4 regions of the Streptomyces sp. NPDC014861 genome follow, and region 3 is predicted to be linked to each of the others. Evidence: riboswitches for the same ligand, from Rfam matches in the RefSeq annotation. Region 3 holds a riboswitch; each other region holds the start of a gene.
The links. A riboswitch is a leader RNA that binds a small molecule or an ion and turns the genes downstream of it on or off. The one in region 3 is predicted to bind cobalamin.

Region 1 (7,575 bases), on a different contig from region 3:
GGTGACGAGTTCGCGGACGGTGACCTCGAATTCGAGGGTGGTGTCCTGCGGGACGGTGGCCACCCGGCGGGCGCGGGCCTTGGGGCCGAGGGCGCGCAGGTCGGCGCCGTCGAGCAGGGCGCGGCCCGCGGTGGGGGCGAGGGTGCCGTAGACGCAGCGCAGGAGGGTGGTCTTGCCGCTGCCGTTGGGGCCGATGAGGCCGACGGTCTCGCCGGGGCGGGCGGTGAGGTGGGCGTCGCGGAGCCGGTGCTCGTACGAGAGGCCCTCGATGCGCAGTCCGGTCACAGGGCGGCTCCTTCGGGACGTCGGCGCATCAGCCAGAGGAAGAGCGGGCCGCCGGTGAGGGCGGTGAGGACGCCGACGGGGATGTCCTGGGGGGCGGCGACGGTGCGGGCGCCGAGGTCGGCGACGACGAGGGCGACGGCGCCGCCGAGCGCGGCGACGGGCAGCAGCCGGCGGTGCGGCGCTCCGACGAGGAGGCGGGCGGCGTGCGGGACCATCAGGCCGATGAAGCCGACGGCGCCGCTGGCGGCGACCATCACGGCGGTGACGAGGGAGGCGAGGAGGAAGACGGCGGCGCGGAAGCGGCCGGTGTCGAGGCCGAGGACGGTGGCGCCCTCGTCGCCGGTGAGGAGCAGGTCGAGCGGGCGGGCGAGGGCGAGCAGGACGCCGGTGCCGAGGATCAGGACGACGGTGGGCAGCACGAGGGTGTCCCAGCGGGCGGAGCCGAGGCCGCCGAAGGACCAGTAGAGGGCTTCCTGGAAGTGCTCGGGGCGGGCGGCGGCGACCAGGACGAGGGTGGTGAGGGCGGTGAGGATGTACGAGACGGCGACGCCGGCGAGGACGAGCCGGGGGCCGGTCATGGTGGAGCCGCGGCGGGCCAGCGCGTAGACGAGGACGAGGGCGACGAGGGAGCCGGCGAAGGCCCCGGCGGGCAGGGCGAGGGTGGTGGTGAGCCCGCCGCCGATGCCGAGGACCAGGACGAGGACGGCGCCGGTGGAGGCCCCGGAGGAGATCCCGAGCAGGAAGGGGTCGGCGAGCCGGTTGCGGACGAGGGCCTGGAGGACGGTCCCGACGACCGCGAGCCCGGCGCCGACCACGATCCCGAGGACCACCCGGGGCAGCCGGACGTCGAGCACGATGGTGCGGTACGGGGAGGGGGCCGCGTTCCCGGTGAGGGCTTCGAGCACCTGGCCGGGCGGGATCCGTACGGAGCCGAGCGCGAGGGAGCCGAGCACGGCGGCGGCGAGGGCGGCGAGCAGCCCGGCGACGACGAGGGCGTACCGGCCCCGGCCGGGCGTCGCCGCCGCCGGAGGGGCCGGGGCGGCGGCGACGGCGGTCATCGGCCGGCGGCCGGGTGGAGCTGGGCGGCGAGCTTGTCGACGGCGGCCGGGACGCGGACGCCGAGGACGGTGTCGGAGAGCGGGAGGACGGCGAAGCGGCGGTTCTTGACCGCGGGGACGTCCTTGAGGGCGGGGTCGTCGAGGAGGCGCTTCTTCTTCTGCTCGACGGTGGTGGAGCCGTAGTCGTAGATGACGATGACCTCGGGCTTGCGGGCGACGACCTGCTCCCAGGCGGCGTCGCCGAAGGCCTTGGGGAGGTCGGCGAAGACGTTGCGGCCGCCGGCCCGGCTGATGAGCTCGTTGCCGATGCCCTTGCCGCCGGCGGTGAAGGCGGTCTTGTCGCCGCTGTCGTAGACGAAGACGGAGACGGGGTCGAGGTCGCCGAGGCGCTTCTCGGTGGCGGCGACGGTGGCGCGGGCCTCCTTGTTCCACTTCTCGGCCCGGTCGGGGACGCCGAAGGTGCGGCCGACCTCGGTGACCTCGCGGTAGAGGTCGTCGACGGAGGGGGTGCCGGCGGGGCAGGACTCGCTGTTGAGGCGGGTGGTGATGCCGGCCCTGCCCAGGTCGTCGCGGCCGCGGCCGTCCTTGGCGTCGAAGGCGGAGGCGTAACCGCCGTAGACGAAGTCGGGGTTCGCGGCGAGCAGCGCCTCCTTGGAGGGGTACTCCTTCGACAGCACGGGGACGGAGTCGTACGCCCGCTTGTAGGCGGGGAGGATCGCGTCGTCGAGGTAGGCGGTGCCGGCGAGGGACTTCTCCAGGCCGAGGGCGAGGAGGATCTCGGTGACGTGCTGGTTCATGGTGACCGCGCGCTTCGGCGGGGCCTGGAAGGTGGTGGTCTCGCCGCAGTTGGTGACGGTGTACGGGAAGCCGGGGGCGGGCTTCGCGGCGTCCTCGCTGCTCGCGGGGCCGGCGCAGGCGGCGAGCAGGGGCAGCAGGGCGGTGGCGGCGAGCAGCCGGGGGCGCCTGGTCATGGCGAAGGGCCTCCTCCGGGGATTTCCACGTCCCCGATCGGTGGTGAGAAGGCGGCAGGTCAGTTCCTGGCTTCCACACGGGGTGTGGTCACAGTGGCGGGACCGCGCCGGATTCGCACCGGCTTCCTGGTTCCTGCCGCCCTGAAGGTCGGGGCCAGACTACTCGTACGCCTCGACGACCTTGACGTCCTCCTCGGTCACGACGCCCTCGACGATCGTGTAGGAGCGGAACTGGAAGGGTCCGGCGGCGTCGGTGTCGGCGGTGGAGACGAGCACGTAGTGGGCGCCGGGCTCGTTGGCGTAGGTGATGTCGGTGCGGGAGGGGTACGCCTCGGTCGCCGTGTGCGAGTGGTAGATGATCACGGGCTCCTCGTCCCGGTCGTCCATCTCGCGGTAGAGCTTGAGGAGGTCGGCGGAGTCGAACTCGTAGAAGGTGGGCGAGCGGGCGGCGTTGAGCATCGGGATGAAGCGCTCGGGGCGGCCCGAGCCGACCGGCCCCGCGACGACGCCGCAGGCCTCGTCGGGGTGGTCCGCGCGGGAGTGTTCCACGATCCGGTCGTACAGGTCCCGGGTGATGGTCAGCATGCCGACAGGATAAGCAGACGGGCCGCCCCGTACCGAGGGATGGTACGGAACGGCCCGGATGCCGAGACGGTGCTGGTCAGGAGCGCTTGACGAAGGCGGCGCCCTCGGGGTTGCGGGCCTTGAGCACCAGGTAGGACACGGTGAGGATCAGTCCCCAGACGGGGGCGCAGTAGAGCGAGACGCGGGCGCCCTCGTCGATGCCCATCATCACGATGACCATGCCGATGAAGAGCAGCGCGAACCAGCTCGTCCAGGGGGCGCCGGGGGCCTTGAAGGTGGACTCGGGCAGCTCGCCCCGGTCGCACTTGCGGCGGTAGCGGATCTGGCTGACGAGGATCATGATCCAGGCCCACATGCCGGAGATGGTCGCGAAGGAGACCACGTACTCGAAGGCCTTGCCCGGGGCGACGTAGTTGATCCAGACGCCGACGAGCATGAGCGCGGCGGAGAAGGTCAGGCCGAGGAGCGGGGTGCCGCCCTTGGTGAGCCGGGTGAAGACCTTCGGGCCCTGGCCGTTGAGCGCGAGGTCGCGCAGCATGCGGCCGGTGGAGTACATGCCGGAGTTGCAGGAGGAGAGCGCGGCCGTCAGCACGACGAAGTTGACGATGGCGGCGCCGACGCCGAGGCCCATCTTCTCGAAGGCGGCGACGAACGGGGAGACGCCCGGCTGGAACTCGGTCCAGGGGACGACCGACAGGATCATGATCAGGGCGCCGACGTAGAAGACGGCGATGCGCCACGGCACGGTGTTGATGGCCTTGGGCAGGACGGTCTTCGGGTCCTTGGACTCGCCCGCGGTGACGCCGACGAGCTCGACGGCGAGGAAGGCGAACATCACGATCTGCAGGGTCATCAGCGTGGAGCCGACGCCGTTGGGGAAGAAGCCGCCCTGGTTCCAGAGGTGGGCCACCGTGGCGGTGTCACCGGCGTCGGAGAAGCCGACGGTGAGGATGCCGGCGCAGATCAGGATCATGCCGATGATGGCGGTGACCTTGACCATGGAGAACCAGAACTCCAGCTCGCCGAAGAGCTTCACGGAGATCAGGTTGGCGCCGTAGAGGATCACGGTGAAGACGAGGGCGGAGATCCATTGCGGGATGTCCCACCAGTACGTCATGTAGGTGGCCGCGGCGGTGACCTCGGTGATGCCGGTGACGACCCAGAAGAGCCAGTACGTCCAGCCCGTGACGAAGCCGGCGAAGGGGCCGACGAACTCGCGGGCGTACTCCGCGAAGGAGCCCGACACCGGTCGGTACATGAGCAGTTCGCCCAGGGCCCGCATGATGAAGAAGATGACCAGACCGGCGATCGCGTACGCCAGGATGAGGCTGGGGCCGGCCTTGTGGATGGCCTTGCCGGCGCCGAGGAAGAGCCCGGTGCCGATCGCGCCGCCGATGGCGATCATCTGGATCTGGCGGGCGCCGAGGCCACGCTGGTAGCCCTCGCCGCCGTCCACGGCCCCGTCGGTGCCGTCGTGCTGCTTGTCGACCTGCACTGAGGTCATGGTGGTGCGCCTTTCTCCATGCTGATCCGCGCGACATCGAGTGCGTCTGCTGCGGATCAGGTCCTGATCCCCCCGGATATGGATGGAGTGCCACCGGCGGTCAGCCGGCTGGGGCGCCCTCGGGAACAGGGGTGGCGTGCCCGAGTGGTCGTGAAGATTTATCACGGGCCGGGCGGTGATCGACGGAGTTGGGTGTGGCGCGCACCACAAAAAAATACGGACAAGAGGGATACAAGACGGCAAGGTGTTCGCTCAGATAACGAGTTCGTTATCCGGATTTGAGCGTCCGCTGAGCGAACACCCGGTGACGGGCACCTGTCAGGACATCAGCGTCTCGACCAGTGACTCCTGGAGCGCCCCGAGCCAGAGGTACGCCATCACCATCGGCTTGCGCGGATCGCTGTCCGGCAGCCGGTAGAGCCGCTCGCTCTCCTCGTCCTCGGTGATGTCGAGCCGGGTGGCGATGGTCAGCCGCAGGTCGTTCAGCGTGCCGAGCCAGGCCCGCGACTCGTCCGGGGTCAGCTTCAGGAGGGCGGAGTCCTCCGGCCCCTCGCTGCTCAGCCCGTCCAAGGCGCGGACCACCGCGAGGGCGTCCTCCCGCTTGCGGGCCCGCAGGTCGTTCTCGGTGAAGCGGCGGAAGTCGGCCGCGGCGGCCCGCAGCTCCTCGGTGTCGTCCCCGTACGCGTCGGGGAAGAGCCGGCGCAGGGCCGGATCGGACGGGGGTTCGCTGGGGCCCTCGGCGAAGAGCGCGGCGAGCGGGTCGGCGTCCGCCTCGGGTTCGTCGCCCGGCCCGATCAGCTCCAGGAGCTGGACGGAGAGGGAGCGCAGGATGGAGACCTCGACCTCGTCGAGGGCGACGGCCGCTCCGCCGCCCGGGACGGCCTCGAAGTGGCCGGCCATCAGCCGCGGTCCTGGGTGAGGGTCGCCCACAGTCCGTAGCCGTGCATCGCCTGCACGTCCCGTTCCATCTCCTCGCGGGTGCCGCTGGAGACCACCGCGCGGCCCTTGTGGTGCACGTCGAGCATCAGCTTGTGCGCCTTGTCCTTCGAATAACCGAAATACGACTGGAAGACGTAGGTGACATAGCTCATCAGGTTCACCGGGTCGTTGTGCACGAGGGTGACCCAGGGGACGTCGGGCTCGACGACCGCGGAGACCTCCTCGGCCGACTCGGTCCGTTCGATCTCGATAGGCGCGATGCTCACTCGTCCCATGCTGCCACCCGGGCCCCCCCGTCGCACAAACGGGCCACCGCGGAGAGGTCGCCCGGCGCAGTATTCGTCAAACTGACGAATACTGCGCTAGCATCGTCGGCATGAACGCTGCGGACCTTGGGCTCCCGGTGGACGTGCCGTCGACCGCGCTCTTCACCGACCAGTACGAGCTCACCATGCTCCAGGCGGCCCTCCGGGCCGGCACCGCCGACCGGCGCTCCGTCTTCGAGGTCTTCACCCGGAGGCTGCCGGAGGGACGGCGGTACGGCGTCCTCGCCGGCGTCGGCCGGGTGCTGGACGCCGTCGAGAACTTCCGATTCGACCCGGCCGTCCTCGGCTTCCTGCGCGAGCGGTCGATCGTCGACGAGCCGACCCTCGAATGGCTCGCCGGCTACCGCTTCTCCGGCGACATCTGGGGCTACCCCGAGGGGGAGGTGTACTTCCCCGGCTCGCCCGTGCTGCGCGTCGAGGGCTCCTTCGCCGAGTGCGTGCTCCTGGAGACGGTGATCCTCTCGATCCTCAACCACGACTCGGCCATCGCCGCGGCCGCCTCCCGGATGTCGGCGGCGGCCGGCGGGCGGCGCCTGATCGAGATGGGCGCCCGCCGCACCCACGAGCTGGCCGCCGTCGCCGCCTCCCGCGCCGCCTACGTCGGCGGCTTCGACTCCACCTCGGACCTCGCCGCGGGCTTCCGCTACGGCATCCCGACCGTCGGCACCTCCGCGCACGCCTTCACCCTGCTCCACGACAGCGAGCGGGACGCCTTCCGGGCCCAGGTCGACAGCCTCGGCCGGGGCACCACCCTCCTCGTCGACACCTACGACGTGGCGGAGGCCGTCCGCACCGCCGTCGAGATCGCCGGGCCCGAGCTCGGCGCCGTCCGCATCGACTCCGGCGACCTCCTGCTCGTCGCCCACCGGGTCCGGGCCCAGCTCGACGAGCTCGGCGCCCGGGACACCCGCATCGTGGTCACCTCCGACCTCGACGAGTACGCCATCGCCTCGCTGGCCGCCGCACCGGTCGACGCGTACGGGGTGGGCACCCAGCTCGTCACCGGCAGCGGCCACCCCACCTGCTCCATGGTCTACAAGCTGGTCGCCCGGGCCGCCTCGGCCGACCCCCGGGCCCCGCTGGTCCCGGTCGCCAAGAAGTCGCTGGGCGGCAAGGCGTCCGTCGGCGGCCGCAAGTGGGCCGCGCGCCGCAAGGACGCCGACGGCGTCGCCGCGGCCGAGGTGATCGGCACCGGCCCGGTCCCCGACGGGCTCGCCGCCGACCAGCTCCTGGTCGAGCTGGTCAAGGGCGGCGAGGTGGTCGCCCGGGAGCCCCTGGAGGCCGCCCGCGCCCGCCACATCGCGGCCCGCACCGGTCTGCCGATGTCGGCGATCCAGCTCTCGCGCGGCGAGCCGGTGCTCCCGACGGAGTACCTCTAGACAGAGCCCGGGAGAGACCCGGCAGGGCGTGGAGGCGTTCCCCTCCCCATCCGGAGGGGAAGTCTCTAGGCTCGTCCCATCCCATCCGACCACCCGAGGACACCCTCCATGCACCGCGCACTGATCGTCGTGGACGTACAGAACGACTTCTGCGAGGGCGGCAGCCTCGCGGTGACGGGCGGCGCGGACGTCGCCGCCGCCATCACCGAGCTCGTGGGCGAGGCGGCGGGCGCCGCCTACCGGCACGTCGTCGCGACCCGGGACCACCACATCGACCCGGGGGCCCACTTCGCCCCGGACGGCCAGGACCCGGACTACGTCAGCTCCTGGCCGCGGCACTGCGTCGCCGGCACCGAGGGCGTCGGCTTCCACCCGAACTTCGCCCCCGCCGTCGCCTGCGGCGCGGTGCAGGCCGTCTTCGACAAGGGCGCCTACGACGCCGCGTACAGCGGCTTCGAGGGGCAGGACGAGAACGGGCAGACGCTGGCGCGGTGGCTGCGCGAGCGGGACGTCACCGAGGTCGACGTG
Region 2 (7,575 bases), on a different contig from region 3:
TCCAGCATGGAGAGCCGGTAGACGACGATGAAGTCGGTGCCGACCCGCTCGCGGATCCGGCGGACGATCTCCAGCGGGAAGCGGACGCGGTTCTCGTACGAGCCGCCCCAGCGGTCGGTGCGGTGGTTGGTGGCGGCGGCGATGAACTCGTTGATCAGGTAGCCCTCGGAGCCCATGACCTCGACGCCGTCGTACCCGGCCTCCTTGGCGAGCTCGGCGCAGCGCGCGTAGTCCTCGACGGTCCGCTCGACCTCGGCGTCGGTCAGCTCGTTCGGCACGAAGGGGCTGATGGGGGCCTGGATCGCGCTCGGCGCGACGAGGGCGGGGTGGTAGGCGTACCGGCCGAAGTGCAGGATCTGCATCGCGATCCGGCCGCCCTCGGCGTGCACCGCCCCGGTGATCAGGCGGTGCTCGGCGACCTCCTCGGCGGTGGCCAGCTTGGCGCCGCCGTCCCACGGCCGGCCGGCCTCGTTGGGCGCGATGCCGCCGGTGACGATGAGGCCGACGCCGCCGCGGGCCCGCTCGGCGTAGAAGGCGGCCATCCGCTCGAAGCCGTGCTCGGTCTCCTCCAGGCCGACGTGCATCGACCCCATGATCACCCGGTTGGGCAGGGTGGTGAAGCCGAGGTCGAGCGGGCTGAGCAGATGCGGGTACGGGGTCGTGGCGGTCACGGGGCGCCTCCTCGCGCAGGGGTCGTCGCACCCTGTTGTAGGCGACCCGGCCCCGCTTATGCAACTAGTTGCAGAAGATTCGGGGTGTGATGGTTACTACTCGGTAGGAAGGGGGTCGGTCCATGACCCGCCCGCTCTGCGCCGCGCACCCCCGAGCGGCGCTGCCGAGGATCCCGCCCGACGGAGCCCTCAGCCCACCCGGTCCAGCAGGGCGTCGAGGTCCTCCGCCGTCCGGGGACCCGGTACGCCCACCGGCAGCAGACCCCGCTCCCGCAGCAACCGTTCCACCGGCACCGCCCACGGACGCCGCAGCCGGGCCGCGTCGAGCAGGGCCTCGTCCGCGAGGAGTTCGGCGGCCGGTCCGGTGCGCAGCCCGGCGGGGGAGAGCACGGCGGCCTCGTCGGCCCACCGCAGCGCCAGGTCCACGTCGTGCGTGGCCATGACCACCGTGGTGCCCGTCGCCCGCAGCCGCTCCAGGGTCTCCAGCAGGCGTTCCTGGCCGTGCGGGTCGAGGCCCGCCGTCGGTTCGTCCATGATCAGGACCCGGGGGCGCATCGCGACCGCGCCGGCGATCGCCGCCCGCTTACGCTGCCCGTACGACAGCAGGTGCGTCGGCCGGTCCGCGAGCGCGGTGATGTCCAGCGCCGCCAGCGCCTCGGCGACCCGCAGCCGCACCTCGTCCTCGGGCAGGCCCAGGTTCATCGGCCCGAAGGACACGTCCTGCGCCACCGAGGCGGCGAAGAGCTGGTCGTCGGGGTCCTGCACCACCAGCTGCACCGAGGTCCGCAGCCGGGTCAGCCCCTTCCGGTCGTACGCCACCTCCGTACCGTCCAGGAGCAGCGCCCCCTCGCCGCAGCGCAGCCCGCCGCTCAGCAGCCGCAGCAGCGTCGTCTTCCCGCCGCCGTTCCGCCCGAGCAGCGCGACCGCCCGGCCCTCCGTCACCGCGAAGGCGACATCCGAGAGGACGGCAGGCCCGTCCTCGTACGCGAAGCCCGCGCGCACCAACTCCACGACCGGGGTGGGGGCCGTCATGACAGGAACCTTTCCAGTACGAGGGTGAGCGCGACGAGCCCCGCGAGGAGGCCGGCCGTCGCCGCGAGGAACGGACGGGAGACCGGGGCCTCGGGCAGCAGCACCCGCAGCGTCCCGTCGTAGCCGCGCCCGGCGAGACCGGTCTGGAGCCGCTGCGCCCGGTCGAAGGCCCGCACGAACGAGGTCGCGCCGAGCCCGGCCAGCGACCGCCACACGGCCGCCCGGGTCGTCGCCCCGAGCCGCGCCGCCTGCGCCTGCCGCACCTTGGCCTGCGCGTCGAGCAGCAGGAACACGATCCGGTACATCACCAGGGCCACGTCCACCACCGGCGCCGGCACCCCGGCCCTGACCAGGCGCGGCAGCACGTCCGACACCGGTGTGGTGAACGCGAACAGCAGCACTCCCAGCGAGGCCGAAGCCGTCCGCAGCAGCAGCTCCCCGGCGTGCACGGGCCCGTCCGGAGCCCAGGCCACGGCGCCACCGGGCCCGCCCACCGCGAACAGCAGCGGGACGGCGCCGGTGACGCAGAAGCCCAGCGGGATCCGGAAGGCCCGCCACAGCTGCCGGCCCGGCACACCGGCCGGGCCGAGCAGGACGGCGAGCGTCGCCGCCGCGACCAGGGGCGCCCCCGGCCACGGCGGCAGACACACCGCGCACAGGGTCAGACCGAATCCGAGCGCGGCCTTCTCCGCCGGATGGCGGCGGCGCCAGCGACTGCCGTGCGCCGCCGCGTCGATCGGCAGCATCCGCGGCTACGCGTCCGCGCCCGCGCCGGAGGCGCCGCTCTCCTCACGGGCCGCCGCCCGCTCCTCGCCCTGCCGGCGCCCGCGCCGCACGCCGAAGTAGTAGGCGAGGACACCGGCGCCGAGGGCCGCCTGGAGGGCGAACAACGCCGACTCGATCTCACCGGACGGCGGCTCGTAGAGCGGGCTGAACCACGGCTCGTAGTCCGGCTGGATCTCGGTGATCGCCGTCTCGGCCTCCGCGTCGGCGCCGGCGAACGGCTCCTCCTTGTGGTCGCCGAGCCCCAGCACCAGCGGCAGCACCGCCAGCGCCGCCACGAGCGCCAGCAGCAGGGTGTTGATCTTCGCGTTCCGGCTCATCACGCCGCCGCCTCCTCGCGTCGCTTCGACTCCGTCCGGCCGAGCACGCCGAGACGCAGCAGGTCACCCTTGCTCGACTGCATGAGCAGCCGCACCACCAGCACGGTCAGCAGGCCCTCGCTCACGGCGAGCGGGATCTGCGTCACCGCGAAGATGGAGCCGAACTTCGCGAGCGAGCCCGCGATGCCGCTGCCCGGGTCGGGGAAGGCGACGGCCAGCTGGACGCTGGTCACGCAGTAGGTGGACAGGTCGGCGACGAAGGCGCCGAAGAAGACGCTCACCATCAGCGGCGCCCCGGACCGCTTCAGCAGCACATAGGCGCCGTATCCCGCCCAGGGGCCGACGATCGCCATCGAGAAGACGTTCGCCCCCAGCGTGGTCAGCCCGCCGTGGGCGAGCAGCAGCGCCTGGAAGAGGAGCGTGATGGTGCCGAGGACCGCCATGATCGGCGGCCGGAACAGTATCGCGCCCAGTCCCGTGCCGGTCGGGTGGGAGCAACTGCCCGTCACCGAAGGCAGTTTGAGCGCGGAAAGGACGAACGTGAAGGCGCCCGCGGCGCCGAGCAGCAGCGTGGACTCGGGGTTGGCGCGCACCTCGCGGGTGAGCGCGCGGACGCCGTGGATGACGAACGGGGCCGATGCGACGCCCCAGGCGGCCGCATGGACGGGGGGCAGATACCCCTCGGCGATATGCATGATCGGGAGACCCTCTCCAGCACCTCGTGGATGGACAACGCGCCCTGGCCGGTCTCCTGGCTGACGGTCATGACGCCCGACTCCGCCTTCCCATCCCGCGACGGTCTCCCGCGGCGGAACAGTGGCTTCCCCGAGGGGATGGAGCCGGACCTCCCGATCACAGTGGCGAGGGCCGCACCGGTACTGCACCGGTTTCCCGAACACCAAGGCGGTGCGACATTAGTGTGTTGACCTGCCTCATCACAATGCGGGGTCGGTCACTCGCGCTCGGACATCTCCCGGGGCCCGGCGCCGTCGGGACCCGTTGTCGGACCCCCGCACTAGCGTGGACGTGTCCAAGTGCGTTGCTGCTGCTCGGACGAGGGCGCCCCGGCGGAGTGGAACCCGGCCGGGGCGCCCCGCTTCCCGCGCGCGTCAGACCTTGCGGTAGGCGTACGCCTCCGAGGCCGCCGCCGCGACCGCGTCCAGGTCCCCGCCGGCGCTCGCCGTCACCAGCGCGGCCACCGCGCCCTCCACGAAGGGCGCGTCCACGAGCCGGGTGCCCTCCGGAAGCTCGTCGCCCTCGGCGAGGAGCGCCTTCACCGTGAGCACGGCACTGCCCAGGTCCACCAGGACGGCCACCCCGGCGCCGGCGTCGACGGCCTTCGCGGCCTCGGCGATCAGGTCGGCGCTGGTGCCGAGCCCCCCGCCGGGTCCGCCGCCCGCCGCCGCGACCGGCGCCAGGTCGCCGCCGCCGGCGAGCCCCCGGGCCAGGTCGGCGACCGCCTCCGCGACGGCACCGCTGTGCGAGACCAGCACGATCCCGACCCTGCCCCCGCTCATCGGCCCGCCCCCTCTCCCGTCCCCGCCGCCTCCGCAAGCGCGGCGAACAGCAACGCCGAGGAGGTCGCCCCCGGATCCTGATGGCCGACCGACCGCTCCCCGAGATAACTGGCCCGGCCCTTGCGGGCGCGCAACGGCACGGTCGCGAGCGCCCCCTCGTCGGCCGCGGCGCGCGCCGCGGCGAAGGACTCCGGCAGCGCGGCCACGGCGGGGGTCAGCGCGTCCAGCATCGTCTTGTCACCCGGTACGGCTCCGCCGAGCTGTCCGACGGCGGCGACCCCGGCCGCGAGCGCGTCCGCGAGCTCGGCCCGCGTGACCTCCCCGCCGTCGCCGAGCGCCTTGCCGGCCCGTCGCAGCAGCGTTCCGTAGAGCGGCCCCGAGGCCCCGCCCACCGTGGAGATCAGCTGCCTTCCGGCGGCCGTGAGGGCCGCGCCCGGGGTCGCGGGCGGCTCCTTCGCCAGCGCGTCGGCGACGGCGGCGAAGCCGCGCCGCAGATTGGCGCCGTGGTCCGCGTCGCCGATCGCCGCGTCCAGCTCGGTCAGCCGCCCGGCCTCCCGCTCCACCGCCGCCGCGACCGCCCGCATCCAGCGCACCGCGAACGCGGCGCCGTACGTCTCCGTCATCGCCCGCTCACCGGCCCCAGCGCAGCGCGGCCGTCGACACCGGCGCGTCCCACAGCCGCAGCAGCTCCTCGTCCGCGGCGCACAGCGTCACCGAGCACCCCGCCATGTCCAGCGAGGTCACGTAGTTCCCGACCAGCGTCCGCGCCACCGGCACCCGGCGCGCGTCGAGGACCCGCCGCACCTCCGCGTTGAAGCCGTACAGCTCCAGCAGCGGCGTCGCCCCCATGCCGTTCACCAGCAGCAGCACCGGATCCGACGGCCGCAGGTCGTCGAGGACCGCGTCGACGGCGACCTCGGCGATCTCCCGGGCGGTCATCATCCCGCGCCGCTCCCGCCCCGGCTCGCCGTGGATGCCGACACCCAGCTCCAGCTCCCCGGGCGGAAGGTCGAAGGTCGGGCTGCCCTTCGCGGGCGTGGTGCACGCGCCCAGCGCGACCCCGAACGACCGCGACCGCGTGACCACCCGCCGGGCCAGCGCCTCCACCCGCTCCAGCGGGGCGCCCTCCTCGGCCGCCGCACCGGCCAGCTTCTCCACGAAGAGCGTCGCCCCGGTCCCGCGCCGCCCCGCCGTGTACAGGCTGTCGGTGACGGCCACGTCGTCGTCGACGAGCACCCGGGCGACCTGGATGCCCTCGTCCTCGGCGAGTTCGGCGGCCATCTCGAAGTTCAGCACGTCACCCGTGTAGTTCTTCACCACGAACAGCACCCCCGCCCCGCTGTCCACCGCCGCCGCGGCCCGCACCATCTGGTCCGGCACCGGCGACGTGAACACCTCCCCGGGACACGCCCCGTCGAGCATCCCCGGCCCCACGAACCCCGAGTGCAGCGGCTCGTGCCCCGAACCGCCCCCCGACACCAGCGCGACCTTCCCGGCCACCGGCGCGTCCCTGCGCACCACCACCCGCCGCTCCACGTCCACGGTCAACTCGGGATGCGCGGCGGCCAGCCCGCGCAAGGCATCGGCGACGACGGTCTCGGGCACATTGATCAGCATCCTCATGGATACCTCCAAGTGAGATTAGCAGCCAAGCCGCTGAGTAGGGTTTTTGCAGGTCAGGATGGGGGAGTCGCATTGTTGATCTTGGCGGTTCCTGGCGTCTGGGGGCGGCTCCGCGCGGTACTGATGCTGACTTAATGCTGACTTTCCTGATGGTCTATCAGGCGAGGGCGGCGGGAGACGCTCTTTGCGAATGCGCATCATGGAGCGATTATCGACGCGAGCGTGCGGACGCGCACCGGTGCGTCGCGGGTTCGCCGGCCTAGCTGAACTGGCCGATGGGAGAGTGGTCGCCGCGGTAGGCGTGCACGGCCCTCCCGAAGCCCCAGCTGTCGTACTGCCCCTGACCATGTGACAGATGGACTCCGCTGCATGCCGCCGTCGAGCAGCATTCGGAAGTAGGCGTGATACTCGCCGACGGTCGAGTCGAGCCCTCCGCTCGCCAAGCGTCGGCCGATCAGAGGGCCAGGCGCACGACCGGTGGGTCGGGGTCGCTCGCCTGGTCGGCGTGCCGGCCCGCCGGCCGGCCGCGGTCAGCTTGGCGAACAAGACCACCTCCCCCTACGAGGCGGCGGCCAGCCTGGTGTCGTTCCCGATCTGGGCAAGATCCATTTGAGGGCGGGGTCTAGGAGACCGTTTGCCGCCGAAGCTCGGTGCGGGAGATGCTGGATAAGGGATGAACGGAGTCTGGTCACATGCCGCTACCCGCCCGAGGGCCCATAGGGTCAAGCAGCAGAACTGCCTCTGAAGCAATGGTCGCTGCCCAAGCGGCAGCCGAGGAAGCAGCAAACGCGGTCGATGCTGACCTCTTGGGCCCAGGTCAAAGAGATAGCAGTGCCATTCTTCTGTTCGTGCAGGCCGCCGAAGCCACTATCGAGGCCGCTGGCCGTGCAGCTACTGAGGTCGCGAAAACGTCGTCATTGATAGCGCTCACCCTCCAGCAAAACATGCACCGCCTGGAAAAGGTCGTGGAGCGCATGGGAATGAACGGCGATGAATTTGTCGGCTGGTTGGAAACGGTGGCAAACGAGATCCCCGAGCATTCAGAGTCGTCGGCGGGGCGCGAGACACTGATACCCCTGGCGGCGGCAGGAATGCTCGGAGGCGGAGCGCCTGTCTCGGCTGGTGAAAGCCCGACGCTAAATGCGGCGCTAGAGTACTCACAGCTATCCGCGTCATCGCTTTCGGAGTCTGAATTTGCGCAAGAGGTCGGGAGCTCGGTGAGCCATATCAGGTCTCTTGTTGGAGTGAGGCATCTCTACGCCTTCGGTGAGCGTGGCAAGCAGAGGATTCCCAGACTCCAGGTCCATGAAGGAGGCATACTTTACGGTCTGGCTCCAATTGTCCAAGCGCTACCGGAAGATCTTCATCCTCTAGAGTTCGTTGACCTGATGACGGGACCTGACCCCTTCACTCGACATCGATGGGAGGTCGGCGACGCCCCTGGAGTGGCTCCAGGCTAAGAGAGATCCTAAAGCCCTGCTAGAGATAGTCGAATGCATCGGGTGGCTGCCATGAGTCAAACGCTCCCCGTGCCCAAGCGTTCGAAGTTCACAACACCTCTGCTTCCAGAAGATGTTCACGTTCTTGAAGCCCATCATTTCGTCGGGCGAAATTACAGCAGTGGCGGCG
Region 3 (7,575 bases):
GGCTGACGGTGGGCGACGGGGAAAGGACGGGCGGTGGGCGGGGCCGTGGGCGGGCGTCACGGCACGGGCAGGGCCTGTTCCGCCCAGATCGTCTTGCCCGTCGGCATGTACCGCGTGCCCCAGTGGTCGGTGAGCTGGGCGACCATGAACAGGCCGCGTCCGCCCTCCTCGTCGTTGCCGGCGTGACGGGCGTGCGGGGAGGTGTGCTGGGAGTCGGAGACCTCGCAGATGAGGGAACGGTCCCGGATCAGACGCAGACCGATCGGGCCGGAGGAGTGCCGGATCGCGTTGGTGACCAGTTCGCTGACCACCAGCTCCGTGGTGAAGGCCAGGTCGTCCAGACCCCACCGCTCCAGCTGCTCCGCGGCCATCGCACGCGCGCGGGCGACGAGCGCGGGGTCCGAGGGCAGCTCCCAGTGCGCGACCTGGCGTGCGTCCAGCGCACGGGTGCGCACGACGAGCAGCGTGGCGTCGTCCCGCACCCGGTCCCGCACCAGCTCCGCGACGACCTCGGCGCACAGCAGGTCCGCCGACGATCCCCGCCGCTCCCCGAGGACGGCCGCCAGGCGGCCCAGGCCCGCGTCGACGCCCTGTCCCCGGGCCTCCACCAGGCCGTCGGTGAACAGCACGACCAGGCTTCCGGCGGGGAGTTCCACCTCCGCGCTCTCGTACGGGAGCCGCCCCACGCCCAGCGGCAGCCCCGGCGGCAGGGCGAGGAAGCCGGCGGCGGCGTGCGGCCGCACGACCGCCGGGGTCAGGTGCCCCGCCGCCGCCCAGGTGCTCGTCCGGGACGCCGGGTCGTAGATCCCGTAGACGCACGTCGCCCCGACGGCGCCGCCGCCGTCCGGGCCCTTCACGTTCTGGTCGGACCTTTCCCGTCCGACCTGGTCGTTCAGCCGGGCCAGGAGTTCGTCGGGCGTGAGGTCCAGCTCCGCCAGGGTGCGCACCATCGCGCGCAGTCGCCCCATGGTGGCGGCGGCGCCGAGGCCGTGGCCGACGACGTCCCCCACGACGAGGCCGACCCGCGCGCCGGAGAGCGGGATGACGTCGAACCAGTCGCCGCCGGAGCCGAGGTGGCTGTCGGCGGGCAGGTAGCGGCTGGCCGTCTCGACCGCGCTCAGCTCGGGCAGCGACCGTGGCAGCAGACTGCGCTGGAGCATGAAGGCGGCGGTGCGTTCCCGGCGGTAGCGCCGGGCGTTGTCGATGCACACGGCGGTCCGGGACGCCAGCTCCTCGGCCACCGCCCGGTCGCCGTCGTCGAAGGGTTCCGAGTCGTCGCCCCGCGCGAAGGTGACGAGGCCCAGGGGCCGCCCCCTCATGATCAGCGGGACGTACAGCCGGGTCGGCGCGACCCGGTCGTCCACGGTCGCCCGGCCCTCGGCCAGGCTCTCGGCCTGCGACGATCCGGGACCGTACGAGACCCGCTCGCCCACCCTCGACGCCTCCTCGCCGGACGCGGCCACGCGGACGAGGTCCCCTGCCGCAGCGGCTCCGGGTTCCTCCCCCGCGAGCACCTCCGCCGCCACGTCGACCAGCACGGCGTCGGCGTAGCGCGGCACGGTGGTCCTCGCGAGCTCCGCCGCCGTTCCGGACGGGTCGAGCGAGGCACCGATCCGCGCACCGGCCTCCGCGAGGAGGGCGAGGCGCTGCTGCGCACGGTGGTGGTCGGTGACGTCGATGGACTGCTCGCACACCCCCACCGGTTCTCCCCGGCCGTCGACGAGCCGGAAGTAGGAGGAGGACCAGACGCGCTCGCGGCGCGGGTCGGCCGGGGCGCGGCCGCGGAAGCGCACGTCGATGACCGGCTCACCGGTCTCGAGGATCTGCTGGACGAACTCCTCGGGATCCACCGGATGCTGGGCGGTGAGGACGTCGCCGGGAAAGAGTTCGGTCATGGAGCGGCCCAGTGACGCGGTGAGGTCGCCGCCGAGCTCCCGGACACTGGACGCGTTGGCCCACAGGAGGCGCGCGCCGGGGCCGTAGATGGTCAGGGTCACCGGTGACTGGGTCACGAGCCCCTGGAGCATCGCCTGCCGGGTCTCCCACCAGCGCAGTTCCTCCAGCTCGGCCGCCATGAGGACCGCGGAGGGAGCACGGCCGCCGGTGTCCCCGTGGGCGCCGGGGATCAGCGGACGCAGGGTCACCGCCAGTCGCACGGTGTGTCCGGCGCGGTGGCGCACGTCCACGACGGCGCTGCGGGTCCCGTCGAACCGCGGCCATCGGTCCGGCCGCCGCTCTTCGACCCCGGCGCGGTCGGAGGGCGGGGCGACGAGCAGATCGGCCGCCCGGCGCCCCACCACCCGCGCGGCGGGATACCCCAGGAGGGCCTCGGCCTCACGGCTCCACCCCACGAGCACCCCGTCCGCGGCGAGCAGGGCGAACGCGGCCGGGGGCGGACCGAGCCGCCCACCGTCGTCCGCCCCCGCGGGAGGGGTGAAAGGTAGCCCTTCCATGGTCCCATCATCCTTCCGAGCGGTCCCGCCCGCGCGGGCGCTCGGCCCGCACTCGCCCCCGTCCCCATCCGCCCGCCCACCCACGTGCCGTATCCGGTGACCGCCGGGGAGTGGGACAGCCCCCCGGAGGGGGAATGTCTCATTCCACCGTCCGAATGGCGGATAACCCTCGCCGCTCGACGATTCCGGCCTCTACTCTGACCGGGCAGCTGGTTCGCCCCGTCCGCCAGGCGGGATGCGTCGTAAGAGGGAACCCGGTGGGAATCCGGGACTGCCCCGCAGCGGTGAGCGGGAACGACCGCCGTCATCAGCACTGGGACCGTGAGGTCCTGGGAAGCGACGGCCACTAGGTGCCTGCCTCGGACGAGGCCGGCTTGCCCGCGAGTCCGAAGACCTGCCCGTTGCCCGTACGCGGACCGTTCCGCGTACGGAAGTTCCGGTGACCTCGTGGGCGGGTCGGCGTAGACAGCGAACGGCCGTCGTGATGTTTCCTCACGGCGAGGTCCGTGCGCTCCCTCGTCACCTTCGCGTCCGCGTCCCCTCACCGGGACGTCGATCTGGGCACAACTCGCGAAGGAGAGTCTCCGTGACCACGAAGTCCGCAGCCGCGGCAGCACAGGCCACCGTCCACGGCTACCCCCGCCAGGGTCGGAACCGTGAACTGAAGAAGGCGATCGAGGGCTACTGGAAGGGCCGCGTCTCCGCCGACGCCCTCCGCGCCACCGCTGCCGACCTGCGCCGTTCGAGCCGGCAGCAGCTGGCCGACGCCGGCATCACCGAAGTGCCCACCGGCGACTTCTCGTACTACGACCACGTCCTCGACACCTCCGTGATGGTCGGCGCCGTCCCCGAGCGCCACCGCGAGGCGGTCGCAGCCGACGCCCTGGACGGCTACTTCGCCATGGCGCGCGGCACCCAGGACGTGGCGCCGCTGGAGATGACCAAGTGGTTCGACACCAACTACCACTACCTCGTCCCCGAGTTGGGCCCCGACACGGTCTTCACCGCCGACTCCGCCAAGCAGGTCGCCGAGCTGAAGGAGGCCCTCGCCGAGGGCCGGACGGCCCGCCCGGTCCTCGTCGGCCCGGTCACCTACCTGCTGCTCGCCAAGCCCGCCCCCGGCGTCGACGCCGACTTCGAGCCGATCACCCTGCTCGACCGGCTGCTCCCCGTGTACGCCGAGGTCCTCGCCGACCTGCGTGCCGCCGGCGCCGAGTGGGTCCAGGTCGACGAGCCCGCCCTCGTCCAGGACCGCACCCCGGCCGAACTGAACGCGGCCGCCCGCGCCTACCGCGAACTCGGCGGCGCCACCGACCGGCCCAAGCTCCTGGTCGCCTCCTACTTCGACCGCCTCGGCGACGCGCTCCCGGTCCTCGCCGCCGCCCCGGTCGACGGCCTCGCGCTCGACTTCACCGACTCCGCCGCCGCCAACCTCGACGCCCTCGCCGCCGTGGGCGGCCTGCCCGGCAAGCGTCTCGTCGCCGGTGTCGTCAACGGCCGCAACATCTGGATCAACGACCACCAGAAGTCCCTGGCCACCCTCGGTACCCTGCTCGGCCTCGCCGACCGGGTCGACGTGGCGGCGTCCTGCTCCCTGCTCCACGTCCCGATCGACGCCTCCGTCGAGACCGACATCGACCCCGAGGTCCGGCGCTGGCTGGCCTTCGCCCGCCAGAAGGCCGCCGAGATCGCCACCCTCGCCCGCGGTCTCTCCGAGGGCACCGAGGCCATCGCCGACGAACTGGCCGCCAACCGGGCCGACCTCGCCTCCCGCGCCGGCTCCGCCCTCACCCACGACCCGGCCGTCCGCGCCCGCACCGCGGCCGTCACCGAGGCCGACGGCCGCCGCTCGCAGCCGTACGCCCGGCGCACGGTGGCCCAGCGCGCCCACCTGGGCCTGCCGGTGCTCCCGACCACCACGATCGGTTCCTTCCCGCAGACCGACGAGCTGCGCGTCGCCCGCGCCGACCTGCGCGCCGGCCGGATCGACGCGGCCGGCTACGACGAGCGGATCGAGAACGAGATCCGCGAGGTCATCGCCTTCCAGGAGAAGACCGGCATCGACGTCCTCGTGCACGGCGAGCCCGAGCGCAACGACATGGTGCAGTACTTCGCCGAGCAGCTGGACGGCTACCTCGCCACCCAGCACGGCTGGGTCCAGTCGTACGGCACCCGCTACGTCCGCCCGCCGGTCCTCGCCGGCGACATCTCCCGCCCCGCCCCGATGACGGTGCGCTGGACGACCTACGCCCAGGCGCAGACCGCGAAGCCGGTCAAGGGCATGCTGACCGGCCCGGTCACCATGCTCGCCTGGTCCTTCGTCCGCGACGACCAGCCGCTCGGCGACACCGCCCGCCAGGTCGCCCTCGCCCTGCGCGACGAGGTGAACGACCTGGAGACCGCGGGCACTTCGGTCATCCAGGTCGACGAGCCCGCGCTGCGCGAGACCCTGCCCCTGCGGGCCGAGGACCACGCCGCCTACCTCGACTGGGCCACCGAGTCGTTCCGCCTCACGACCAGCGGAGTCCGGCCCGACACCCAGATCCACACCCACATGTGCTACGCCGAGTTCGGCGACATCGTCCAGGCCATCGACGACCTCGACGCCGACGTCATCAGCCTGGAGGCCACCCGTTCGCACATGCAGGTCGCCGGAGAGCTGGCGGAGCACGGCTACCCGCGCGAGGCCGGCCCGGGCGTCTGGGACATCCACTCGCCCCGCGTCCCCGGCACGGAGGAGGCGGCCGAGCTGCTCCGTACCGGCCTGGAGGCCATCCCCGCCGAGCGGCTGTGGGTCAACCCCGACTGCGGCCTGAAGACCCGCGGCTGGACCGAGACCCGGGCCTCCCTGGAGAACCTGGTCGCCGCGGCCCGCACGGTCCGCGCGGAACTGACGGCCGACAACGGCTGACGCCCCTGGCCCGGGGCCGGACAGCACGCTGTCCGGCCCCGGGCCGAGGAGCCGACGACCCCCGGAGCGACAGGCGGACCCCGTCCCGGCAGCCCAGGGGCTGAGCGGCGCGCACGTCCGGAACGACGACGGGACCGGCGGCCCGGGACCCGTGCACGCAGCCCTTCTCGGAGACACACAGCATGCCCACCCACACACCGACGCCCCGCGTCACGGTCACCGGTCCTCCGGGCGACCGCCACGACGAGATCCTCACACCCGAGGCTCTGGAGTTCCTCGCCCGGCTCGACCGGGCGTTCTCGCGCCGCCGCCGGGAGCTCCTCACCGCGCGCCGCGACCGCGCGGACCGCCTGGCCTCGGGATCGCCGCTGGACTTCCCCCGCGCCACCTCCGCGGTCCGGGACGACCCCCACTGGCGCGTCGCCCCGCCCGCACCGGGACCGGCCGACCGGCGGGTCGAGCTCGTCACGGCGCCCACAGCCCGCGCGGCGGCGGAAGCCCTCACGTCCGGCGCCCCGGTCTGGACGGCGGACTTCGGGGAGACCACCGGCGCGCCCTGGGCCGATGTCGTGGGCGGCCAGCTGGTCCTGCTCGACATCAGCGCCCTGGCGGGCGAACGGCACGTGCCCGGTCGCGGTCTCCCGTCCGTCATGGTCCGCCCCCGGGGGTGGCACCTCGAAGAGGAACACCTCACGATCGACGGGCGCCCCCTGTCGGCCTCCCTGGTCGACTTCGGCCTGTACTTCTTCCACTGCGCCGAGCGGCTCGTCCCCACCGGCGCCGGCCCCCGCTTCTCCCTCCCCGAGCTGGAGAGCCGGTACGAGGCCCGGCTGTGGAACGACGTGTTCCTCCTCGCCCAGGACCTGCTGGGCGTCCCGCACGGCAGCGTGAGGGCCACCGCCGTCATCGAGACGGTCACGGCCGCGTTCGAGATGGAGGAGATCCTCTACGAACTCCGCGAACACAGCGCGGGGCTCGGCGCCGACCGCTGGGGCTACCTGTTCAGTCTGGTCAGGACCTTCGGGCACCGGGCCAGGTTCCTGCTGCCCGACCGCACGGACCTCACCCCGACCGCGCCCTTCCTGCGCGCCTACGACGAGCTCCTCGTCCGCACCTGCCACCGGCGCGGGGCGCACGCGATCGGCGGGCCCACCACGCCTCCCCCACCCGGAGGAGCCGCCCCCGGCACCGCCGACCGTTCCCGCGCACGGGCCGAGAGGGAGCACGAGGCCCGGATCGGCTTCGACGGTTCCTCGGTGACGGACCCCGGCCTGGTGCCGCTCTGCGCGAAGGTGTTCGACCGCCACCTCTCCGGCCGCCCCCACCAGATCCACCGCACCCTCGACTCCGTACGGGTGCGCGCCGAGGACCTGCTCACCCTGCACCGCACCGCGCCGGCGCCGGAGACCGAGCGGGTCCGCGCGGACGTGGCCCTCGCGCTGAGGTACTTCGACGCCTGGCTGAGGGGCACCGGTACGGTCGCGCCCGACGCACGGCCGAGGGGCATCGATACGGTCGCGCCCGATGCGTGGCTGGGTGGCACCGGTACGGTCGCGCCCGACGCGCTCCTGGTCGACGCCGCCGGAGCGGAGCTCGCGCGTGCCCGGCTCTGGCAGTGGCTCCGGCAACGGCTCGTCCCGCAGGAGCGGTTGTTCGGTCTGATCGCCACCGAGGCCGCCGCCCTCGCCGCAGAGCGGCCGGACGCCCTCGCCGCGGAGGCCCGCGAACTCCTCGAACGGTCCCTGGTCGCCCGCGAGCTGCCGGCCCTCTTCACCGGCGAGGCCCCCGGGCACCGGTTCGCCCTGCGGACCGGGGTCCCCTCGTGACCGCCCCGGGCCGTCCCGCGCGCGCCTCGGTGGCGGGTCTGCCCGGCTGGGACCGGTGCGCGGTCATGGGCGTGGTGAACGTGACGCCCGACTCCTTCTCCGACGGCGGCCGGTGGTTCGATCCGGCCACGGCGGTCAAGCACGGTCTGGACCTCGTGGCCGAGGGCGCCGACCTCGTCGACGTGGGAGGCGAGTCGACCCGTCCCGGCGCGACCCGCGTCGACGAGGAGGAGGAACTGCGCCGCGTCGTCCCCGTCGTACGGGAACTGGCCGCCGAAGGCATCCTGGTCTCGGTCGACACGATGCGCGCCTCCGTCGCGGCGCGCGCGGTGGAGGCGGGTGCCGCCCTCGTCAACGACGTCAGCGGCGGTCTTGCCGACCCCGC
Region 4 (7,575 bases), on a different contig from region 3:
CCCCCGCCCGAGCTCGACACCGCCGACGTGCGCCGGGCCGTGGACCGCCTCGACGGGGTGGTCGAGGCGGCGATGGAGCGCACCGGGGTGCCGGGCGTCGCCGTCGCCGTCGTCCACGACGGGAAGGTGCTGCACCTGAAGGGGTACGGGGTGCGGAAGGCGGGCGAGAGCGCCGCCGTCGACGCCGACACCGTCTTCCAGCTGGCCTCCGTCTCGAAGCCGATCGCCTCCACGGTCGTCGCCGGAGCCGTCGGCGTCGAGGGCTGGTCGCGGCCGGTCGCGCCGCACGTGCCGGGCTTCCGCCTCAAGGACCCGTGGGTCACCGGGCACGTGACCGTCGCGGACCTCTTCTCACACCGCAGCGGGCTGCCGGACCACGCCGGCGACCTGCTCGAAGACCTCGGCTACGACCGCGAGTACATCCTCTCCCACCTGCGGTACGAGCCCCTGGCACCGTTCCGCGCGAGCTACGCGTACACCAACTTCGGCCTGACGGCGGCCGCGCAGGCCGTCGCCGACGAGAAGGGCGTGCCGTGGGAGAAGCTCGCCGAGGACGTCCTCTACGAACCGGCCGGCATGGACGCGACCAGCTCCCGCTTCGAGGACTTCGAGCAGGCGGAGGACCGGGCCTGGGGCCATGTGAAGGACGGTGACGCGTGGAAGGCGGAGTTCGTCCGTGACCCGGACGCGCAGTCCCCGGCCGGCGGGGTCAGCTCCACCGCCCGCGACATGGCGGTCTGGCTGCGCCTCCAGCTCGCGAACGGCGAGCTCGACGGCGAGCGGATCGTCGCCGCCGACGCCCTGGAGCGCACCCACTGGCCCGAGGCGGTCTCGAACCCGCCGAGCGCCCCGGCCGCCCGCACCGGCTTCTACGGCCTGGGCTGGAACGTGAGCTACGACGACGCCGGACGGCTCCGGCTCTCCCACACGGGCGCCTTCGCGGAGGGCGCGCACACCAACGTGACGATGCTGCCCGGCGAGCAGCTCGGCATCGTCGTCCTCACCAACACCTCCCCGGTCGGCGTCGCCGACGCCGTCGCGCTCGACTTCTTCGACATCGCGGAGACCGGGAAGGTCAGCCGGGACTGGATCCCGCTGGTCGACGCGATCTACCAGCAGCAGGAGGACGAGGGCCGCTCGGACACCGACTACGCCCGCCCGCCGTCCGGCGCCGCGCCCGCGCGGGACGCGGACGCCTACACGGGCACCTACCGCAGCGACTACTACGGCCGCGCGCGGGTGGTGGAGGAGGACGGCGGCCTGGTCCTCCGGCTGGGGCCGGAGCCCCAGTCGTACCGCCTCACCCACTACGACGGCGACGTCTTCAGCTTCGAGACCCGCGGTGAGAACGCCGTCGGCCGCACCGGCGTCACCTTCGCCGAGGACGGGAAGTCCTTCACCGTCGAGTACCTGGACGGCGAGGGACTCGGCACCTTCACCCGCGAGTAGACCCGCGAGGAGACCCAGGGGTGGCGCCTTCACCCGCGAGGAGACCCGCGGGTGGCGCCTTCACCCGGGGGCGGCGTCGCCCGTCAGCCGTGCCGTCGGCCCGTCGGCCGTACCGCCGCCCCGTCAGCCGTACCGGCGCGGTGTCCAGGCGATCGTGCGTCCGTCGCCGCGTTCGACCGCCCTCGTCTGCGAGGAGCCGATGAGCAGCAGGGTCCGCATGTCGACCTCGGAGGGTTCCAGGGTCTTCAGGGTGACCACGCGCACCGACTGCTCGGGGCCGCCGACGTCGCGGGCGACGACGACCGGGGTGTCGGGGGAGCGGAGCTCCAGGAGGAGGTCGCGGGCGGCGGCCACCTGGTGGGTGCGGGAGCGGGAGCCGGGGTTGTACAGGGCGAGGACGAGGTCGGCCTCGGCGGCGGCGCGGAGGCGGGCCGCGATCACCTCCCAGGGCTTGAGCCGGTCGGAGAGCGAGATCGTCGCGTAGTCGTGGCCGAGGGGCGCGCCGGCCGCCGCGGCGGCGGCGTTGGCGGCGGTCACCCCGGGGAGGACCCGTACGGAGACGTCCGCGTACTGCGGCTCGCAGGCGACCTCCAGGACGGCGGTGGCCATGGCGAAGACGCCCGGGTCGCCGCCGGAGACGACCGCGACCTTGTGGCCGCGCCGGGCCAGGTCGAGGGCGAACTCGGCCCGCTCGGACTCGACCTTGTTGTCGGAGCCGTGCCGGATCTGGCCGGGGCGGAGCACCGGGACCCGGTCGAGGTAGGTGGTGTAGCCGACGAGCACGTCGGCGTTGACGAGCGCGCCGCGCGACTCGGGGGTCAGCCAGGGCGCGCCGGCCGGTCCGGTGCCGACGACGGTGACCTCGCCCCGCTCGCGGACCGGGTTCTCGCGGTCGATACGGGAGGGGAGGACGGCGACGGAGAAGTAGGGGACGGACTCCGGGGCGACGTCGGCGAGGCGCTCGGTCCGCTCGCCCGCCATGAAGGCCCGCTCCACGTACCGGGCGTCGTCCAGCCGGCCCGCCCGCTCCAGGGCGCGCCGCACGGCGGGGAAGGTGCGGCCGAGCTTCATGACGACGGCCGAGTCGGTGCCGGCGAGCCGGGCCGTCAGCTCGTCCTCGGGGAGGGTGCCGGGGACGATCGTCAGGACCTCCTCGGCTTCGCACAGCGGCTCGCCGAGGCGGGCGGCGGCGGCGCTGACGGAGGTGACGCCGGGGATGACGGTGGTGTCGTAGCGGTGCGCGAGCCGCTTGTGCATGTGCTGGTAGGAGCCGTAGAAGAGCGGGTCGCCCTCGGCGAGGACGGCGACCGTGCGGCCCGCGTCGAGGTGGGCGGCGAGCCGGGCCGCGGCCTCCTCGTAGAAGTCGTCGAGGGCGCCCCGGTAGCCGCCGGGGTGGTCGGTGGTCTCGACGGTGAGCGGGTACATCAGCCGCTCCTCGACGTGGTCCTCGCGCAGGTGGGGCGCGGCGATGGAGCGCGCTATCGAGCGCCCGTGCCGGGCCGAGTGGTAGGCGACGACGTCTGCCCCGGCGATGGCCTTCACGGCGGCGAGGGTGAGGAGGTCCGGGTCGCCGGGGCCGAGGCCGACCCCGTACAGCTTGCCCTTCACGTGGTCCTTCCCCTGGCCCTTCACATCGGTCACTGCTGGATCTCCGGTTCGTGCGCGAGGGCGTTGAGGGCGGCGGCGGTGATGGCGCTGCCGCCGCGCCGGCCGCGGACCACGAGGTGGTCGAGGCCGAGGTCGTTGGCGGCGAGGGCGTCCTTGGACTCGGCGGCGCCGATGAAGCCGACGGGGATGCCGATGACGGCGGCGGGCTTCGGCGCGCCCTTCGCGATCATCTCCAGGAGGTGGAAGAGGGCGGTGGGGGCGTTGCCGATGGCGACGACGGAGCCTTCGAGGCGGTCCCGCCAGAGTTCGAGGGCGGCGGCGGAGCGGGTGGTGCCCAGCTCGGCGGCGAGCGCGGGGACGGCCGGGTCGGAGAGCGCGCAGAGCACCTCGTTGTCGGCGGGCAGCCGCTTGCGGGTGACGCCGGAGGCGACCATCTGGGCGTCGCAGAGGATGGGGGCGCCGGCCTGGAGGGCGGCGCGGGCGCGGGAGACGACCGCGGGGGAGTACGCGATGTCCCGGACGAGGTCGGTCATGCCGCAGGCGTGGATCATGCGGACGACGACCGTGGCGACGTCGGCGGGCAGGGCGGCGAGGTCCGCCTCGGCGCGGATCGTGGCGAAGGAACGGCGGTAGATCTCGGCGCCGTCTTTCTCGTACTCGTACATCCTCAGCTCTCCATCGATCGGGTACGGGCCGCCGCGACGGCCTGGGCCAGGGCGGTACGGGGGACGGGCGCGCCGTCCAGCAGATAGGTGTCGGAGTCCCGGGCCGTGACCTCGATCCGCGGGCCGTGCGGGTGTCCGCAGCGGCGCTCGCAGCCGGAGTAGTGCACGGGCAGCGGCCCGCCGGGCGCGCGCGCCGCGTCCGCCCGCACGTCGGCGAGGGACTTGGCGCAGCCGGGCGTCCCGGTGCAGGCGGTGACGCCGGTGCCCGGGTCGGCGGGGTCGGTGATCAGGCCGAGGGCGGCGAGCGCGGCGAGCCGGCCGGATCCCGCCTCCGGGGCGGCCAGGACCACGACGACGCCGCGCCACGGGGTGAGCCGCACCTCGTCCGCGCCCTCGCCGAGCGCCCGCAGTGCGTCGGCGGTCAGCCGGCCGAGGGGGGCGAGGACGTGCAGGGCGCGGTCACCGAGCGGGCCGGGGGCGGGCGGCGGCGCCGACGGGGGAACGAAGAGGGGTACGGGCTCCGCGGTGATCCCCGCGCGGGCCAGGGCGCCGGCCCAGTCCGGGAGGTGCCCGGGCGGGAGCTCGCGCGGGCGCCACGCGCCGGTGCCGGCCGCTTCGGCGGCGTCGAGGAAGGCGAGGGCGCAGGCGAGCGCGGCGGGCACGGCGTCGGCGGCGGTCAGCCGGAAGGCGCGGGAGCCGGCCGCGAGGAGCGCGGCGCCGCCCGGGCCTGCGACCAAGGTCACATCGCCGCCGAGGCCGGTGACGTCGCCGCGTCCGTCGTCGAGGACGAGGAGGAAGCGGCCGGAGAGGGCCGCCGCGCGGGGCTCCGCGCAGAGCGCCGCGTCCAGGTCCCGGGCCCACAACTGCACGTCGGCGTGGCCGAGTCCGTCGAGTCCCGAGGCCGGGGAGGCGACGATGTTCCGGACCCGCTCGTGGGTGGGGGAGGGCAGCAGTCCCGCGTCGTCGAGGAGCGCGGCGAGCCGGCCGCCGCAGCCCTCGGCCAGCCCGCGCAGCTCGGCGTTGCCGCGCGAGGTGACGGAGAGGCTGCCGTCGCCGAGCTCCTCGGCCGCGTCGGCCAGGATCGAGAGCTGATGCCTCGTCAAACGTCCTGCGGGGAGTCGGAGTCGGGCGAGGAAACCGTCGGCGGCGGCGTGCAGCCGGAGCGCCCCCGGGCACGCGTCGCCTCGGTCCCGTATGCGAGGTTCGCCCGCTTCGGGCGGGCTGGGCGGGGTCGGCGGCATGGCGGCGAGCATACCCACGGGAAACCGGGCGGCCACCGAGTGTGATCCGGCCGACTCCCCGGCCCTCTCCGGCCCGCCGACCTCACGATCTACTATGCAGAGCGGCATGGGGTCCCAGGACCCCGGGGAGGAAGCCCGGTGAGAATCCGGCGCGGTCCCGCCACTGTGAGCCCGAGCCGGCGACGGCCCGGGTGAGTCAGGAACTCCCCCGCCGTCCATACGACCACCCGGGGCGCGGACAACCCCGAGGAAGGCCTGAGCTCGCCATGCTCCTGCTGCTGTCGCACTCCGACACCGACCTGCTCAGCGCCCGAGCGGCGAACGCCGCCGCGCCCGAGGGCCCGGTCGCGTACCGCTTCGCCAACCCCTCCCGGCTCCCGCTCGGCGACCTCCCCGGTCTCCTCGACGGCGCCGAGCTCGTCGTCGTCCGCCTCCTCGGCGGCGTCCGCTCCTGGCAGGAGGGCCTCGACGCCGTCCTCGCCACCGGAAAGCCGGTCGTCGTCCTCAGCGGCGAACAGGCCCCCGACGCCCAGCTGATGGCCGCCTCCACCGTGCCGATCGGCGTCGCCACCGAGGCGCACGCCTACCTCGCCCACGGCGGCCCCGCCAATCTGGAGCAGCTGGCCCGCTTCCTCTCCGACACCGTGCTCCTCACCGGCCACGGCTTCGAGTCCCCGGCCGCCGCCCCCACCTGGGGCCCGCTGGAGCGCGCCGCGAAGGACGCGCCCGGCCCGACGATCGCCGTGCTCTACTACCGCGCCCACCACATGAGCGGCAACACCGCCTTCGTCGGCGCCCTCTGCGACGCGATAGAGGACGCCGGGGCCCGCCCCCTCCCGCTGTACGTGGCCTCCCTGCGCGCCCCCGAGGAGGAGCTGCTCGCCGTCCTGCGCGGTGCCGACGCCGTCGTCACCACCGTCCTCGCCGCCGGCGGCACCAAGCCGGCCGCCGCCCAGGCCGGCGGCGACGAGGAGGCCTGGGACGCGGGCGCGCTCGCCTCGCTCGACGTGCCGGTGCTCCAGGCGCTCTGCCTCACCGGCTCCCGCGCCGCCTGGGAGGAGAACGACGAGGGCCTGTCGCCGCTGGACTCGGCCAGCCAGGTCGCCGTCCCCGAGTTCGACGGCCGCCTCATCACCGTCCCCTTCTCCTTCAAGGAGATCGACGCCGACGGCCTGCCCGCCTACGTCGCCGACGCCGAGCGGGCCGCCCGCGTGGCCGGCATCGCCGTCCGCCACGCCCGCCTGCGGCACATCCCGAACGCCGAGAAGAAGCTGGCGCTCGTCCTCTCCGCGTACCCCACCAAGCACTCCCGCATCGGCAACGCCGTCGGCCTCGACACCCCCGCCTCCGCCGTCGCCCTGCTGCGCCGGCTGATCGCCGAGGGGTACGACTTCGGCCCCGAGGCCGACCTGCCCGGCCTCGTCTCCGGCGACGGCGACGAGCTGATCTACGCCCTGATCGAGGCCGGCGGCCACGACCAGGAGTGGCTCACCGAGGAGCAGCTGGCGAGGAACCCGGTCCGCATCCCGGCCGCGGACTACCGGCGCTGGTACGCCGAACTCCCGGCCGAGCTGCGCGAGCAGGTCGAGGAGCACTGGGGCCCGGCCCCCGGCGAGATGTTCCTCGACCGCTCCCGTAACCCGGAGGGCGACATCGTCCTCGCCGCCCTGCGCCGCGGGAACCTGCTCGTCCTCATCCAGCCGCCGCGCGGCTTCGGCGAGAACCCGATCGCGATCTACCACGACCCGGACCTCCCGCCGTCGCACCACTACCTCGCCGCCTACCGCTGGATCGCGGCCCGCGCCGAGGACGGCGGCTTCGGCGCCGACGCCATGGTCCACCTCGGCAAGCACGGCAACCTGGAGTGGCTGCCCGGCAAGAACGCCGGCCTCTCCGCCGCCTGCGGCCCCGACGCGGCCCTCGGCGACCTGCCGCTCGTCTACCCCTTCCTCGTCAACGACCCGGGCGAGGGCACCCAGGCCAAGCGGCGCGTCCACGCCACCCTCGTCGACCACCTCGTCCCGCCGATGGCCCGCGCCGACTCGTACGGCGACATCGCGCGCCTGGAGCAGCTGCTCGACGAGTACGCGCAGATCTCCTCCATGGACCCGGCGAAGCTGCCCGCGATCCGCGCCCAGATCTGGACCCTGATCCAGGCCGCCAAGCTCGACCACGACCTCGGCATGGCGGAGCGGCCCGACGACGACGGCTTCGACGACTTCCTGCTGCACGTCGACGGCTGGCTGTGCGAGGTCAAGGACGCCCAGATCCGCGACGGCCTGCACGTCCTCGGCGGCGCCCCGGAGGGCGAGGCCCGGGTCAACCTGGTCCTCTCCATCCTCCGCGCCCGCCAGATCTGGGGCGGCACGCAGGCCCTGCCCGGTCTGCGCGAGGCCCTCGGCCTGGACGAGTCCGCCGCGACCCGCACCGGCGCCGACGAGGCGGAGGCCAAGGCCCGCGCGCTGGTCGAGGCGATGGAGGCCGCCGGCTGGTCGGCGGACGCGGTCGCGGAGGTCGCCGCCGCGTACGGCCAGGAGGTCCGGGACGTGCTGCGCTTCGCCTGTGAGCAGGTCGTGCCGCGCCTCGCCGCCACCACCGACGAACTGGGCCAC

Region 1: another riboswitch for cobalamin. It lies ahead of ACF1BN_RS04245 (ABC transporter substrate-binding protein); the one in region 3 lies ahead of metE (5-methyltetrahydropteroyltriglutamate--homocysteine S-methyltransferase).
Region 2: another riboswitch for cobalamin. It lies ahead of ACF1BN_RS37630 (energy-coupling factor ABC transporter permease); the one in region 3 lies ahead of metE (5-methyltetrahydropteroyltriglutamate--homocysteine S-methyltransferase).
Region 4: another riboswitch for cobalamin. It lies ahead of cobN (cobaltochelatase subunit CobN); the one in region 3 lies ahead of metE (5-methyltetrahydropteroyltriglutamate--homocysteine S-methyltransferase).

Annotation. Positions count from the first base shown of each region.
Region 1 is NZ_JBIBWV010000002.1:89,883-97,457, reverse strand. It holds gene ACF1BN_RS04255 (ABC transporter ATP-binding protein) at 1-285, opposite strand, end outside; gene ACF1BN_RS04250 (FecCD family ABC transporter permease) at 282-1,343, opposite strand; gene ACF1BN_RS04245 (ABC transporter substrate-binding protein) at 1,340-2,314, opposite strand; cobalamin riboswitch at 2,354-2,488, opposite strand; gene ACF1BN_RS04240 (Mov34/MPN/PAD-1 family protein) at 2,474-2,899, opposite strand; gene ACF1BN_RS04235 (amino acid permease) at 2,976-4,403, opposite strand; gene ACF1BN_RS04230 (DUF2017 domain-containing protein) at 4,722-5,303, opposite strand; gene clpS (ATP-dependent Clp protease adapter ClpS) at 5,303-5,617, opposite strand; gene ACF1BN_RS04220 (nicotinate phosphoribosyltransferase) at 5,719-7,047, shown strand; gene ACF1BN_RS04215 (isochorismatase family protein) at 7,156-7,575, shown strand, end outside.
Region 2 is NZ_JBIBWV010000044.1:2,310-9,884, reverse strand. It holds gene ACF1BN_RS37650 (FAD-dependent oxidoreductase) at 1-671, opposite strand, end outside; gene ACF1BN_RS37645 (energy-coupling factor ABC transporter ATP-binding protein) at 861-1,703, opposite strand; gene cbiQ (cobalt ECF transporter T component CbiQ) at 1,700-2,449, opposite strand; gene ACF1BN_RS37635 (energy-coupling factor ABC transporter substrate-binding protein) at 2,456-2,806, opposite strand; gene ACF1BN_RS37630 (energy-coupling factor ABC transporter permease) at 2,806-3,501, opposite strand; cobalamin riboswitch at 3,530-3,724, opposite strand; gene ACF1BN_RS37625 (PTS-dependent dihydroxyacetone kinase phosphotransferase subunit DhaM) at 3,916-4,323, opposite strand; gene dhaL (dihydroxyacetone kinase subunit DhaL) at 4,320-4,946, opposite strand; gene dhaK (dihydroxyacetone kinase subunit DhaK) at 4,954-5,946, opposite strand; gene ACF1BN_RS37610 (hypothetical protein) at 6,795-7,406, shown strand; gene ACF1BN_RS37605 (hypothetical protein) at 7,519-7,575, shown strand, end outside.
Region 3 is NZ_JBIBWV010000003.1:370,494-378,068, reverse strand. It holds gene ACF1BN_RS08330 (SpoIIE family protein phosphatase) at 57-2,453, opposite strand; cobalamin riboswitch at 2,647-2,870, shown strand; gene metE (5-methyltetrahydropteroyltriglutamate--homocysteine S-methyltransferase) at 3,040-5,364, shown strand; gene ACF1BN_RS08320 (malate synthase A) at 5,547-7,190, shown strand; gene folP (dihydropteroate synthase) at 7,256-7,575, shown strand, end outside.
Region 4 is NZ_JBIBWV010000012.1:176,191-183,765, reverse strand. It holds gene ACF1BN_RS23820 (serine hydrolase) at 1-1,449, shown strand, start outside; gene ACF1BN_RS23815 (precorrin-2 C(20)-methyltransferase) at 1,573-3,057, opposite strand; gene ACF1BN_RS23810 (precorrin-8X methylmutase) at 3,087-3,722, opposite strand; gene ACF1BN_RS23805 (cobalamin biosynthesis protein CobG) at 3,725-4,975, opposite strand; cobalamin riboswitch at 5,055-5,190, shown strand; gene cobN (cobaltochelatase subunit CobN) at 5,230-7,575, shown strand, end outside.